DNA from 2 places in the Burkholderia sp. Tr-20390 genome. Region 1 is predicted to be linked to the other one. Evidence: predicted binding sites of a transcription regulator. Region 1 holds the regulator's gene; the other holds the start of a gene.
The links. The regulator FliA, encoded in region 1, starts transcription of late flagellar genes. The targets are predictions, from matches to a motif close to CTAAAGTTTNNNNNNNNNNNGCCGNTA.

Region 1 (4,413 bases):
CCGTGAAGTCGCGCATCGAGCGGATCGTCAACGATACGGTGATGCAGGAGCTCGGCGAACTGCGCGGGATGATGGCAGAGCAGTTCGACAGCCTGATGTGGCACGACCGCCAGCGTCGCAGCGCCGTGCATGGCGCACTGACGAAGCACCTGTTCGCGGCCGGCTTCTCCGCGCAGCTCGTGCGGATGCTGGTCGACAACATGCCGGCCGGCGACGGCGCGCAGACCTTCGAACAGGCCGCCGAATGGGCGCAGTCGGTGCTCGCGTCGAACCTGCCGGTGCTCGAAAGCGAAGATGCGCTGATGGAGCGCGGCGGCGTGTTCGCGCTGATGGGGCCCACGGGCGTCGGCAAGACGACCACCACCGCGAAGCTGGCCGCGCGCTGCGTGATGCGCTTCGGTGCGAGCAAGGTCGCGCTGCTGACCACCGACAGCTATCGGATCGGCGGCCACGAGCAGCTGCGCATCTTCGGCAAGATCCTCGGCGTGCCCGTGCACGCGGTGAAGGATGCGGGCGACCTCGCGCTCGCGCTGTCCGAGCTGCGCAACAAGCACATCGTGCTGATCGACACGATCGGCATGAGCCAGCGCGACCGCGCGGTGTCCGACCAGATCGCGATGCTGCACGGGGCGAACGCGCCGGTGCAGCGCCTGCTGCTGCTCAACGCGACCAGCCACGGCGACACGCTCAACGAAGTCGTGCAGGCGTACCGCAGCGCGGGCGAGCATCCGGACCTGGCCGGCTGCATCCTCACGAAGCTCGACGAGGCGACCCACCTCGGCGGCGTGCTCGACACGGTGATCCGCTACAAGCTGCCGATCCATTACGTGTCGACCGGCCAGAAGGTGCCGGAGAACCTGTACGTCGCGTCGACCAAATTCCTGCTGAAGAGCGCGTTCTGTGTACCGCGTGACGGCTCGCCCTTCGTGCCGCAAGACGAGGACATGCCGACGCTGCTTTCCGCACTGACCGCACGTTCCACCGCCGAGCTTCACGAGGTGCGATTTGGATAAACGAATCATCGACCAGGCCGAAGGGCTGCGGCGCCTGCTGGCCGGGCGCGCGTCACGCATCGTCGCGGTGGCGGGCGGGCCGGCGGGGGTCGGCTGCACGTCCACCGTCGTGAACCTGGCGGCGGCGCTCGCATCGCTCGGCAAGGATGTGCTCGTCGTCGACGAGCGTGCCGACGTGCATTCGGCCAGCGCGACGCTGGCGGGCGCGTGGCTGCGCGACGGCGAGCGCACGCGGGTCGCGGCCGGCTTCGGCCTGTGCGCCGCGGCGCGGCTCGCGCGCACCGGCTACACCGACGCGCAGCTGAGCGATTTCATCGACGGCCCGGCCGACATCGTCCTCGTCGACGCGCAGCTCGGCGGCGACGGTTCGTTCTCGGCGCTCGCCCGCGAAGCGCACGACGTGCTGGTCGTCACGCGGGTCGCCGCGCAGGCGATCACCGAGGCGTATGCGTGCATGAAGCGGCTGCATTTCGCGCACGCGTTCGCGCAGTTCCGGGTGCTGACCAATCACGTCGGCAGCCACGCGGACGCGAAGACGGCGTTCGACAACCTCGCGGGCGTCGCGAGCCGCTACCTGACGGTGTCGATCGCCGACGCGGGCTGCGTGAGCGCCGATCCGCTCGTCGAGCATGCGCGCGAGCTGACGCGTGCCGCGGTCGACGCGTTCCCGTCGTCGGCCGCCGCGCGTGACTACCGGCAGATTGCCGCCGACCTGCTGTACTGGCCGATGCGCCCGCGTTCGGGTGCGGGCCGTGCCGTGCACGCGGGCGGCAAGCCGTCGTATGAGGCGGGCGCGGCACACGCCGCGTGAGCGCCACCGCAAGGAGAGAGCCATGATGTACAACGCTCAAGGAAAGATGTCCCAGGCCGACGTGCTCGCGCAATATGCGCCACTCGTGCGACGCCTCGGGCTGCAGCTCGTCGCGAAGATGCCGGCGAGCGTCGACCTCGACGACCTGATCCAGGCCGGCATGATCGGCCTGATGGACGCGGCCGGCCGCTACAAGGAAGACCAGGGCGCGCAGTTCGAGACCTACGCGACGCAGCGTATCCGCGGCGCGATGCTCGACGAGCTGCGCAGCAACGACTGGCTGCCGCGCAGCCTGCGCAAGACGTCGCGCGAGGTCGAGCACGCGGTGCACCAGGTCGAGCAGCATCTCGGCCGCTCGGCGAGCGAGACCGAGATCGCGCAGCACCTGAACATGCCGCTCGACGAATACCAGGGGATGCTGCAGGACCTGCACGGCAGCCAGCTGATCTACTACGAGGATTTCGACCGCGCGGCCGACGACGAGCCGTTCCTCGACCGCTACCGCGTCGATCACGCCGATCCGCTGTCGGCGCTGCTCGACGAGCACCTGCGCGAAGCGCTCGTCGAGGCGATCGAGCGGCTGCCGGAGCGCGAGAAGCTGCTGATGTCGCTGTACTACGAACGGGGTCTGAATCTGCGCGAGATCGGCGCGGTGCTCGAAGTGAGCGAATCGCGCGTGTGCCAGCTGCACAGCCAGGCCGTCGCGCGCCTGCGCGCACGGCTGCGCGAACAGGCGTGGGTCGGCGCGGAGTCCTGACCCTTTACTGAAGGCCGCGCGCGCCGACGCCGCGCGCGTGTGCCGGGTGCGCGCCACGTGTGTGCGTGCTTGCGCATTCTGCGCGCCGATTTGCTACAATCCTCTCCGCTTTCCGAGGAGCGTTGCGACGGACCACCCTGCGTCCGCCAGGCTCGGAAGGCTTCACCAAGCAGCCGTGCGGCACAACCGCGTCGGCCCCGCTTCCTGAACGGCGCTCACGTCACCAATCTAGAAACTTTTTAGAAAGGAGGGCGTGATGAACGCCATTATCGATTCCAAAGCTTCCAACGATTACGTCGTCGCCGACATGGCGCTGGCCGGCTGGGGCCGCAAGGAACTGAACATCGCCGAGACCGAAATGCCGGGCCTCGTGCAGATCCGTGACGAATACAAGGCGCAGCAGCCGCTGAAGGGCGCGCGCATTGCCGGTTCGCTGCACATGACGATCCAGACGGGCGTGCTGATCGAGACGCTGAAGGCGCTCGGCGCGGACGTCCGCTGGGCCTCGTGCAACATCTTCTCGACGCAGGACCACGCCGCTGCCGCGATCGTCGAAGCCGGCACGCCGGTGTTCGCGTTCAAGGGCGAATCGCTCGACGAATACTGGGAGTTCTCGCACCGCATCTTCGAATGGCCGAACGGCGAATTCGCGAACATGATCCTGGACGACGGCGGCGACGCAACGCTGCTGCTGATCCTCGGCGCGAAGGCCGAGAAGGACCGTTCGGTGATCGCGAAGCCGACCAACGAGGAAGAAGTCGCGCTGTACAAGTCGATCGCGCAGCACCTCGACGCGGACCCGACCTGGTACTCGACGCGCCTCGCGCACATCAAGGGCGTGACCGAAGAAACCACGACCGGCGTGCACCGCCTGTACCAGATGGAAAAGGACGGCCGCCTGCCGTTCCCGGCGTTCAACGTGAACGATTCGGTCACCAAGTCGAAGTTCGACAACCTGTACGGCTGCCGTGAATCGCTGGTCGACGGCATCAAGCGCGCGACCGACGTGATGATCGCGGGCAAGGTCGCGGTCGTCGCGGGCTACGGCGACGTGGGCAAGGGCTGCGCGCAATCGCTGCGCGGCCTGGGCGCGACCGTGTGGGTCACCGAAATCGATCCGATCTGCGCGCTGCAGGCGGCGATGGAAGGCTACCGCGTCGTGACGATGGAATACGCGGCCGACAAGGCCGACATCTTCGTGACGGCCACCGGCAACTACCACGTGATCAACCACGATCACATGAAGGCGATGCGCCACAACGCGATCGTCTGCAACATCGGCCACTTCGACTCGGAAATCGACGTTGCGTCGACCCGCCAGTACCAGTGGGAAAACATCAAGCCGCAGGTCGACCACATCATCTTCCCGGACGGCAAGCGCGTGATCCTGCTGGCGGAAGGCCGCCTCGTGAACCTCGGCTGCGCGACCGGCCACCCGTCGTTCGTGATGTCGAACTCGTTCGCGAACCAGACGCTCGCGCAGATCGAGCTGTTCGTGCGCGGCAACGAGTACGAGAACAAGGTGTACGTGCTGCCGAAGCACCTCGATGAAAAGGTTGCGCGCCTGCACCTCGCGCGCATCGGCGCGAACCTGTCCGTGCTGTCGGACGAGCAGGCTTCGTACATCGGCGTGCAGAAGGACGGCCCGTTCAAGCCGAACCACTACCGCTACTGATCCGATGCGCCGCTGCCGCGGTGCCGGGCGCGCGTCACCCGCGCGCACCCGGTACGGCGGCACGGCGCGGGATCGCCGGCTGCCGCGGCGCGCCTTCGGGCACCCGCGGCAGCCGGCGGCGGCCACTGATCGTACCGATCGACAACCGAACCGGAGC
Region 2 (8,989 bases), on a different contig from region 1:
AGGCGCGCGCTTACGCGGCTTGCGCCGACGACATCGCCGCGCTCACGAAAATGGTCCGGCGCTGAAGGTGCGCGGACGCTGACAACGGGCTTTCACGGGCAGCCTGAAGGGCCTCCCATGCGGCGAAGCGAATCAGAGCCTAGCCGTGCCGCAGGCAAAAGCGCGACGCGTCGCCCGTGGCGGCATCCGGTGCCATCACGTCGCGCGCCTGCGCATCGAGCCGCCCGATCAGCTCGACGAAACTGGCGACGCTCGCCGTGCGCAGCGGGTAGTACGCGATGTGGTGGCGTTCGCAGATGCGCTTGAGCAGGTTCATCGAATCGTGGTCGATACAGTCGACCGGGAACACGACCATCCGCGCGCCCGGTAGCGCCGCCGCCAGCAGGCCCTTGCGATCCTCGATGCCGCCGTCGTGCAGCGTCACCTCGCCGCCCGCCGCTTCGACGATCCGCTTGATCGCGCGATTCGAGCCGGGACGCCCGCCGACGTACACCAGACGCGTACCCAGAAGGATCGACAGCGGATCGGCCGCGCGCTCGGCCGGATCGTCCGCGGACGCCTGCACCGCCTGTTCGATCGCGCTCGCTTCGGCGCGCAGCGTCTTCACCATCGCCATCAGTTCGTCGAGCCGCGCACGCATCGCGCGGGCGCTCGCCTGTTCCGCGGCGATCCGCTGCTCGGCTGCCTCGCGGCGGCTCGTGTGCAGCGCGAGCCGTTCGTCGCGCGCGGCCAGTGCTTCGCGCAGTTCGTGGACTTCGTCGCGCAGGACGCTCTCCGCCGCCAGCGGCTGCGCGTTCTGGCGCGCGGCGAGGGCATCGCGTTCCTGCAGCGCCGCGTCGCGCTGCGCGCTCATTTCGTGCAGGCGCACCTGCTGCCGTTCGATCTTCGCGTGCAGCGCCGCATTCTCTTCCTCCAGCGCGACCAGCCGCCGGATATCGGCACGATTGGCCGCGCCGACCAGGTGCGACAGCATGTGCAGGTCGCCGAACGCGGCCTGGCGCACGCCCATCGTCGTGCGCGGATGCGTCATCAGCGCCCAGTATGCGGGTGGAATGTCGCCGCTCTTCAGCGCTTCCTTCCAGCGCGCGAGGAGTTCGTCCGCATCCTTCACGCTGTCGAACGCGCGGATCGCGCCGGCGTAGCGCTCGTCGAGCGCCTTGTGCAGCGCCTTCGCGCCGGCCGTGCCGTCGATGGCGAGTTCGACGGCCGCGTGATGGATCTCGAGGTCGGTCGCGCGCTGGCGATCGAGGTCGGTGAACTTCGGTACGAGCCTGCGCAGTTCGTGCGTGGTCAGGCAGGTGCCGATGATCGAGCAGTGCAGGTTCGCATCGAGTTCGGACAGGCGCGCGCGGCGCTTCAGCTCGGTCAATTGCGCGCGCGACGGCGCGCAGCATGCGTCGATCCGCGTGCCGGTTGCCGCGGGCAGGGTACCGCCGGGCGTCGAAAGATCCGCCGTGCGGGCAAGGCGAAAGGGCGGAGCGTGCATGTTGACCTCTGTCCGGCCTGGTCGGGCCGGGGACGGATGCGCGAAAGATTTGCGAAATATACCATGGAATATAACGCTGGAAATTCCGGGGAAATCACGGAGCAAGGCCGCGCGGCGCGGTCAGCAGAGCGCGGTCGAATCGTCGGTGAGCGGCAGTGCGGCGGGGGCTGGGGCTTCGGGCGAAACGGGGAGCGATGCCGGCGCGTGACGTGCCATCACGTACTCGACGCACAGCCCGACGAACAGCACGTCGACACGCTCCAGCGCGGCGACCGCGTCGCGCATCGCGGCCGGGTCGTTGCTGAACGAGTCGGAAAACACGTCGTCGCGCGTGCGTTCGAGGCGGCGCGCGTGGCCGATCACCCGTTCGAGTTCGGGCAGGCGCGTGAAGCGGGCGGCGCGGGCGGCGTGTTCGAGCGTCGACAGCAGTTCCCGAAAGCCCATCGCGGACAGCGCATCGTCCGGCCAGCCTTCAGCGTGCGCCGCCGAGAACATCCGGATGAAGCGCACGACGCTGCCGCGCAGGCGCCGGAACGCGTCGACGACATCCGTGACCTGCTGGGCGCGCGCGTCGCTCGACAGCGGCCTGAGCGCGTGGATCTTGCGCGCGAGCGGCTGTTCCCGTGCGGCGCGCTGCGGGGCGCGATCCGTCGGCGTGCGGGGCATGGCGAGTCTCCGGAGGTGCTGGTGTCGATATATTCTACGGAATATATCGAGTGCGCAGAAAAAGACGGCACCGTGGAGGAGACACGGTGCCGTCAACGGCCGGAGCGGCCGACTGGTCAGTCGATATCGCTCACGGCCGTTCCGGACGCGGCCGTGACGCGGAGGGACCTGCCGCCGGGCAGGAGGATCGGCGAGTGACAGGCCCCCCATCCGGCCCAAAGCAGCGAACGTGCCTAATGCTGCCGAGTAACCGCCGCCGGCAGCACGACAGCTCGCGCACCCGCCGTCTGGTCCACGGTCGCCCGGCCACCGTCGCGAAAGAACGCCTGCTCGGCGGCATTGTTCATCACGAGGATGCTGATGCGGCGATTGATCGGCTCGTCCGCCACATTCTTGTCGAGCGGCAGGGCATCCGCGAGCCCGCGCACCTGGAGCAGCTTGTCTTCCCGCAACCCGCCCGCGACCAGCGCGCGCCGCGCCGCGTTCGCGCGATCGCTGGACAGCTCCCAGTTCGAATAGCCCGTGGAGCCGTCGGGATACGGCGTCGAGTCGGTATGCCCCGCGATCGACACGCGGTTGTCGACATCGTCGAGTGCCGACCCGATCTGGGTGAGGATCGCGGTGGCATAGTTTTCGGGTTGCGCGCTACCCGACGCGAACATCGGGCGCTTCAGCGAATCGACGATCTCGATGCGCAAGCCCTCGTTGGTGATCGCGATCCGGATCTGGTCCTGGTACGCGCGCAACGACGGGCTTTGTGCAATCGCCGCGGTCAGCTTCGCCTTCAGGCGTTCGAGCTTTTGCGTATCGACGATGCTGGCGAGTGCGGCGGGCGAGCTGGCCGGCACCGGTTGCGCTTTCGCGTTGATCGCCGGCGTCGGGTCGGACATGTCGCGGCCGCCCCCTTGGACCACGCTCGGACGCGGCGCCTGCGCATTCTGCCCGCCGGACAGCAGCGTCGACAGCGGTGTGTTGAAGTAGTCCTCGATGCCCTGCTTGTCGTACTTGGAGACCGAGCCGAGCAGCCACATCAGCAGGAAGAACGCCATCATCGCCGTGACGAAATCGGCGTACGCGATTTTCCAGGCGCCGCCGTGATGGGCGTCGTGGTCCTCGCCTTTCTTGCGGCGCACGACGACGAGCGATGCCGCGACGGACGGTTTCGACGGGTTGGAGCGACTGTCGGCCATGGCGCCTCCGTTACGCGGCCTTGGGCGACTTCGTCGCGCGGACGGCCTCGTCGAGCTCCTTGAAGCTCGGGCGATCGGCGGTGAACAGCACCTTGCGGCCGAATTCCACCGCCACCGGCGGCGCGTAGCCGCTCATCGACGCGAGCAGCACGGCCTTCACGCACTGGAACGGCTTGGCCGCGGCGCGGCCCTTCGCGTTGAGCAGATCCGCGAGCGGGCCGACGAAGCCATACGCGAGCAGGATGCCGAGGAAGGTGCCGACGAGCGCGCCGGCGATCATCTTGCCGAGCACGGCGGGCGGCGCGCCGACCGAGCCCATCGTGTGCACGACCCCCATCACCGCGGCGACGATGCCGAACGCCGGCAGGCCGTCCGCCATCTTCTGGATCGCATTGGCCGCGACCGACGCCTCCGCATGGTGCGTATGCAGTTCCTCGTCCATCAGGTCCTGCATCTCCAGCACGTTCACGTTGCCGCTCGACATCATCCGCAGGTAGTCGACGATGAAGTCGAGCAGGTGATGGTCTTCGAGCACGTGCGAGTACTTCTGGAACAGCGGGCTTTGCTCGGGCGCATCGACGTCGGCCTCGAGCGCCATCATGCCGTCCCGGCGCGCCTTCTGCAGCAGCTCGTACAGCAGCGCGATCAGTTCGACGTATTGCTGCTTCGTATAGCCGCCGCCCTTGAAACAGGTCGGCAGGGTCTTGAGCGTCTTCTTCAGCGTCGTGACCGGATTGCTGACGACGAACGCACCCAGCGCGGCGCCGAAAATGCATAGCAGCTCGAACGGTTGGAGAAGGGCCGGCACATGGCCACCCACACCGACAAAACTGCCGATCACCGACCCGATCACGACGATCCACCCGATGGCTACAAACATGATTACCTCGTCCGCGACTTGCGCTGGTGCATCCGTTGTTCAATAGCGAGCGGGGCGCCCGGCTGTCCCGCTCCATGCCCGCGATGGCGCCGGTTCGTTGCAAGACGACGTCGATCGGCGGGTGTTGATGCAATAACGGCGATCGTCTGGACAACTGAACCCGTGATTGCACGGATCCCGCGTGGCGCATGAGCTGCACACGTTTGCGCGTGCCGATGTGCGCAACTTTATTGATCGAAGTCAAAAAATGCGCGGCCGTCGCGTGAACGACCGGGCGGATGTGAGCGGGAAACGGGGCGGGAGTGACGCAGCCCTCTCCGAAAAAGGATGGCGCGGGATGCCGCGGAGCGTGGCGCGCATCGCCGGTTGAACGGCAGGGTTTTCATCAGGACAACCGAGGCGCCGCACGATCCATCATGGCGAAAGCGCTATCGCAGCCAACCGCAGGAGGGCGCACCGTGACGTCCGCTTCCATTCCCTCGACCGCCTTCGTGTTCGCCGGCGGCGGCAGCCTGGGTGCGATCGAGGTCGGCATGCTTCGCGAACTGGTCGCGAGCGGCGAACGGCCCGATTGCGTGATCGGCGCGTCGGCGGGCGCGATCAATGCCGCCTATTTCGCCGGCCGGCCGGACGCGGACGGCGTCGCGATGCTTGAAGCGCTGTGGTGCAGGATCCGCCGCCAGGACGTGATGCCGTTCTCGATGCGCAGCCTCATCGCGATGCTGCTGCGCAACCGGCCGCATCTGGTCGAGGCCGACGCGCTGCGCCTGTTGCTGGAAAACAACCTGCCGTATCGCCGGATCGAGCAGGCCGCATTGCCGCTCCACATCGTCGCGACCGACGTGCTGAGCGGCCGCGAAGTCGTGCTGTCGGCCGGCCCGGTCGTGGATGCGGTGCTGGCCAGCGCGGCGATTCCCGGCGTGTTTCCGTCGGTCAGCATCGACGGCATGGAACTCGTCGACGGCGGCGTCGCGAACAATACGCCGATCTCGGTCGCGATCGCGCTCGGCGCCAAGCGGATCGTCGTGCTGCCGGCCGGGTTCGCCTGCGCGTTGCGCGTCCCGCCACGCAGCCCGATCGCGCATGCGACGCACGCGCTGACGCTCGTGATCGCGCGGCAACTGGTGCGCGATCTGGAGCTATACGGCGCGCGCGCGCACATTCATGTCGTGCCGCCGCTCTGTCCGCTCGAGGTGTCGTCCTATGACTACTCGCAGTGTGCGCAACTGATCGACAAGGCCGCGGCACGCACCCGCGCGTGGATCGAGGAGGGCGGGCTCGCGGCGTGTGCGATTCCAGGCCAGTTGCGCGAACACGATCATGCTGCGGTGCTTTCGCATTGATCGTTGCTCATGCACCGTGCAGCCGCAGGGCCGTCGAACGCCGGTTGCCGGGCTGCCCGGGCCTCGTTCCATAAATCGGTAAAAAAGACGGCACCGTGCCGCGAGACACGGTGCCGCCAACGGCCTCGAAGGCCCCACTGATCAGTCGATCGCGCGCATCGCGTGGCGCAGTTCCTGATAGCTGCGCAGCCCCGCCACGCCGAGTTCGCGCCCGATTCCGCTGAGCCCGAAGCCGCCCCAGCACACGTGCGGGTAGATGAGCTGCGGCGCGTTGATCCACACGAGCCCCGCGCGCACGCGCTGCTGGAATTGCTTCGCGATAGCCGCATCGCGCGTCACGACGGTCGCGACGAGCCCGTAGCGCGTGTCGTTCGCGAGCGCGATCGCTTCGTCGTCGGTGCGGAACGATTTCACGCACGCGACGGGGCCGAACACTTCGTCGGTCCACAGCGGGTTGTCGGCGGCCGGCTCGGCGATCACGACGGGCGCCATGAAGAAGCCGTCGCCGCCGGCATCCGCCACGCGGCCGCTGAAGGCGACGCGTGCGCCCGCCTCGATGCCGTGCTGGAGCATCGCTTCGACGCGCGTACGCTGCGCGGCCGAGATCAGCGGCCCCATCGCGACGTGTTCCGCGGCCGGCGGCGCGACGACGAGCGCGCGCACGGCCGTCTCGAACGCGGCCATGAAGCTTCGGTACACGCTGTCGTGCACGAGGATGCGCGCGGTGGCCGAGCACATCTGGCCCGCGTTCGTGAAGGCGCCCGCGACCGCGAGCGACACGGCGACGTCGAGGTCGGCGTCGTCGCGCACGATCAGCGACGACTTGCCGCCGAGTTCGAGCGTCACGCGCTTCATGTCGACGGCGGCGGCCTGCATGACCTTGCGGCCGGCCGCCGTGCTGCCGGTAAACGAGATCTTGTCGATCAGCGGATGCGCGGTCAGCGCCGCGCCGACGTCGGCGCCGCCGTTCACGACGTTGACGACGCCGGCCGGCACGCCGGCTTCGGCGACGATGTCGAGCAGCGCGTGCTCGGTGGGCGACGTGAGTTCGGACGGCTTCAGCACGACCGCGCAACCGGCGGCGAGCGCGGGCGCGAGCTTCCACGCGGTCGTGACCATCGGGAAGTTCCACGGCATGACGAGCGCCGCGACGCCGACAGAATCGTGGAAGCGCTCGGCGGTGACGGCGTCGCTCGGCAGTGCGACCGGTTCGGCCGTGAACAGCGCCGGGTCTTCGCACAGCTTCGCGTAGTACGCGAACGTCGCGGCGACGTCGCCGACATCGGCGTCGGCCTCGAACGGCGGCTTGCCGCTCACCTGCATCTGCAGCGCGGCAAGACGATCGCGCGACGCCTCGACGCGCTCGGCGATCGTCGCGAGAATCCGGCCGCGTTCCGCCGGCGGCGTATCGCGCCAGCCGGCGAACGCGTCGCGCGCGGCGCGCACCGCGGCATCGACGTGCGCAGTCGTCGCGAACTCCTGCCAGCCGATCGCGGCACCCGTCGATGCGTCGAAGATCGGCGCGCCGGGCGCGTCGGCAGGCGTGCGCACGGGCTGGCCGGCGATGTGCGCGGCGGGCAGCACGAACGTGGCGGTGGAACGGGAAAGCTCGGCGGTGGACATGAAGGTCATCCTGTCGGTCGGGTTAGCGGTAGGCGACGCCCGGCATCACGCAGAGCATCTCGAACGCGAGGTTCGCGCCGGTGAGCGCGGTGGTGCCGGTCGGATCGTACGGCGGCGCGACTTCGACGAGGTCCGCGCCGACGATGTTCAGGCCCTTCATCCCGCGCACGATTTCGAGGCCCTGCTGCACGGTGAGGCCGCCGATTTCCGGCGTGCCGGTGCCGGGCGCGAACGACGGATCGAGGCCGTCGATGTCGAAGCTCAGGTAGACCGGCGTGTCGCCGACGCGTTCGCGCACCTGCGCCATCAGCGGCGCGAGCGACTGGTTCCAGCATTCCTCGGCCTGCACGACGGTGAAGCCCTGCTGGCGGCACCAGTCGAAATCGTCCGCGTGGTAGCCGGTGCCGCGCAGGCCGATCTGCGTGACCTTGTCGCATTGCAGCAGCCCGTCTTCCACCGCGCGGCGGAACGGCGTGCCGTGCGCGATCTTCTCGCCGAACATCGTGTCGTTCACGTCCGCGTGCGCGTCGACGTGCACGACGGCGACCTTGCCGTACTTTTTATGCAGCGCGCGCAGGATCGGCCACGCGATCGTGTGGTCGCCGCCGAGCGTGATCGGCCGGCAGCCGTTCGCGACGATCTCGTCGTACGCCTCCTCGATGCGGCGCACCGAGTCCTTCAGGTCGTACGGGTTGGTCGCGACGTCGCCGATGTCGGCCACCTGCAGCGAATCGAACGGCGCCGCGCGCGTGGCCATGTTGTACGGGCGCAGCAGCACGGATTCGGTGCGGATCTGGCGCGGGCCGAAGCGCGAGCCCGAGCGGTTCGACGTGCCGAGGTCGAGCGGCACACCGACAAAGCACACGTCGAGGCCGTCGGTCGTCGCGGCTTGCGGCAGCCGCATCATCGTGGCGATGCCGCCAAAGCGCGGCATCTCGTTGCCGCCCATCGGTTGATTCAGTTCGCGGGGCATGGGCCGTCTCCTTTTTTGTGAGGTCAAGCGATCGGCCGATGGTAGAGGAGAACACGCGCGCGAAGATTTTGAAGTCGCAACGTTTACATCGACGGGCTTCGATGCAAGTGGCGCCACCGCATCGACGCGGCGCAACCGAACGCGGCCGCCAGTGCGGCCGGGTGTGTCAGCGCGAAATGGCGGTCGGCGCGGCGCCGTCGTGCGATCCGGTAGACGGGAACGCGGTGGAGGCTGAACCCCACGCGGCAAGCTCGCGTTTGGTGCGCACGCCGAGCTTCACGAATGCGCGCTTCACGTACGACTCGGCCGACGCGACCCGCACGCCGAGGATCTCGGCCGTCTCCGGCACGGTCTTGCCTGAGAGCAGGTGCTTGCAGGTTTCGTATTCGCGCTTCGACAGCTTCACGCCGTCGGCCGCGATCCGCGCATCGAATTGCGCGAGCGGGTGGACGTCGGGTGTCGGGTGCGCGACGCGCCGCACGGCCGTGGTCGACGCATGCAGTTCGAGCAGCGGGAACAGCATGTCGCTGATGCTGCGAAAGCGGTTCATCTCGGCGAGCGTGAACGGCGGCCGGTCGCGGCCGCGCTCCAGCGCGATCGAATGCTGCGAATAGCGCGTGCCGCGCGCGAGCACGCATTCGTGCCCGATACGCACGTCGTCGAACAGCCGCTGGCGGAATTCACCGGGCGGGATCGCCGCGATGTCGCGCACCACCAGCATCGTGCCCGTCTTGCCGCGCAGCCCCGCGAACAGCGGGTCGCTGTCGAGAAAGCGCTCGTAGTAGAGCGTCATCACGTCGGAGATTTCGGTGGATTCGGTATCGATGC

Region 2: motA (flagellar motor stator protein MotA) is a predicted target of FliA. The motif match lies at 4,356-4,382, and genes of this name have one in related genera.

The regions. Positions count from the first base shown of each region.
Region 1 is NZ_JAAGPC010000258.1:79-4,491, forward strand. It holds partial or broken gene flhF (flagellar biosynthesis protein FlhF) at 1-1,013, shown strand, start outside; gene G3N98_RS36380 (flagellar biosynthesis protein FlhG) at 1,006-1,824, shown strand; gene G3N98_RS36385 (RNA polymerase sigma factor FliA) at 1,847-2,581, shown strand; S-adenosyl-L-homocysteine riboswitch at 2,690-2,805, shown strand; gene ahcY (adenosylhomocysteinase) at 2,838-4,256, shown strand.
Region 2 is NZ_JAAGPC010000004.1:102,498-111,486, reverse strand. It holds gene G3N98_RS03045 (LysR family transcriptional regulator) at 1-65, shown strand, start outside; gene G3N98_RS03040 (DUF2325 domain-containing protein) at 140-1,486, opposite strand; gene G3N98_RS03035 (hypothetical protein) at 1,607-2,152, opposite strand; gene motB (flagellar motor protein MotB) at 2,386-3,342, opposite strand; gene motA (flagellar motor stator protein MotA) at 3,353-4,222, opposite strand; gene G3N98_RS03020 (patatin-like phospholipase family protein) at 4,639-5,565, shown strand; gene G3N98_RS03015 (aldehyde dehydrogenase family protein) at 5,707-7,188, opposite strand; gene speB (agmatinase) at 7,211-8,161, opposite strand; gene G3N98_RS03005 (helix-turn-helix transcriptional regulator) at 8,328-8,989, opposite strand, start outside.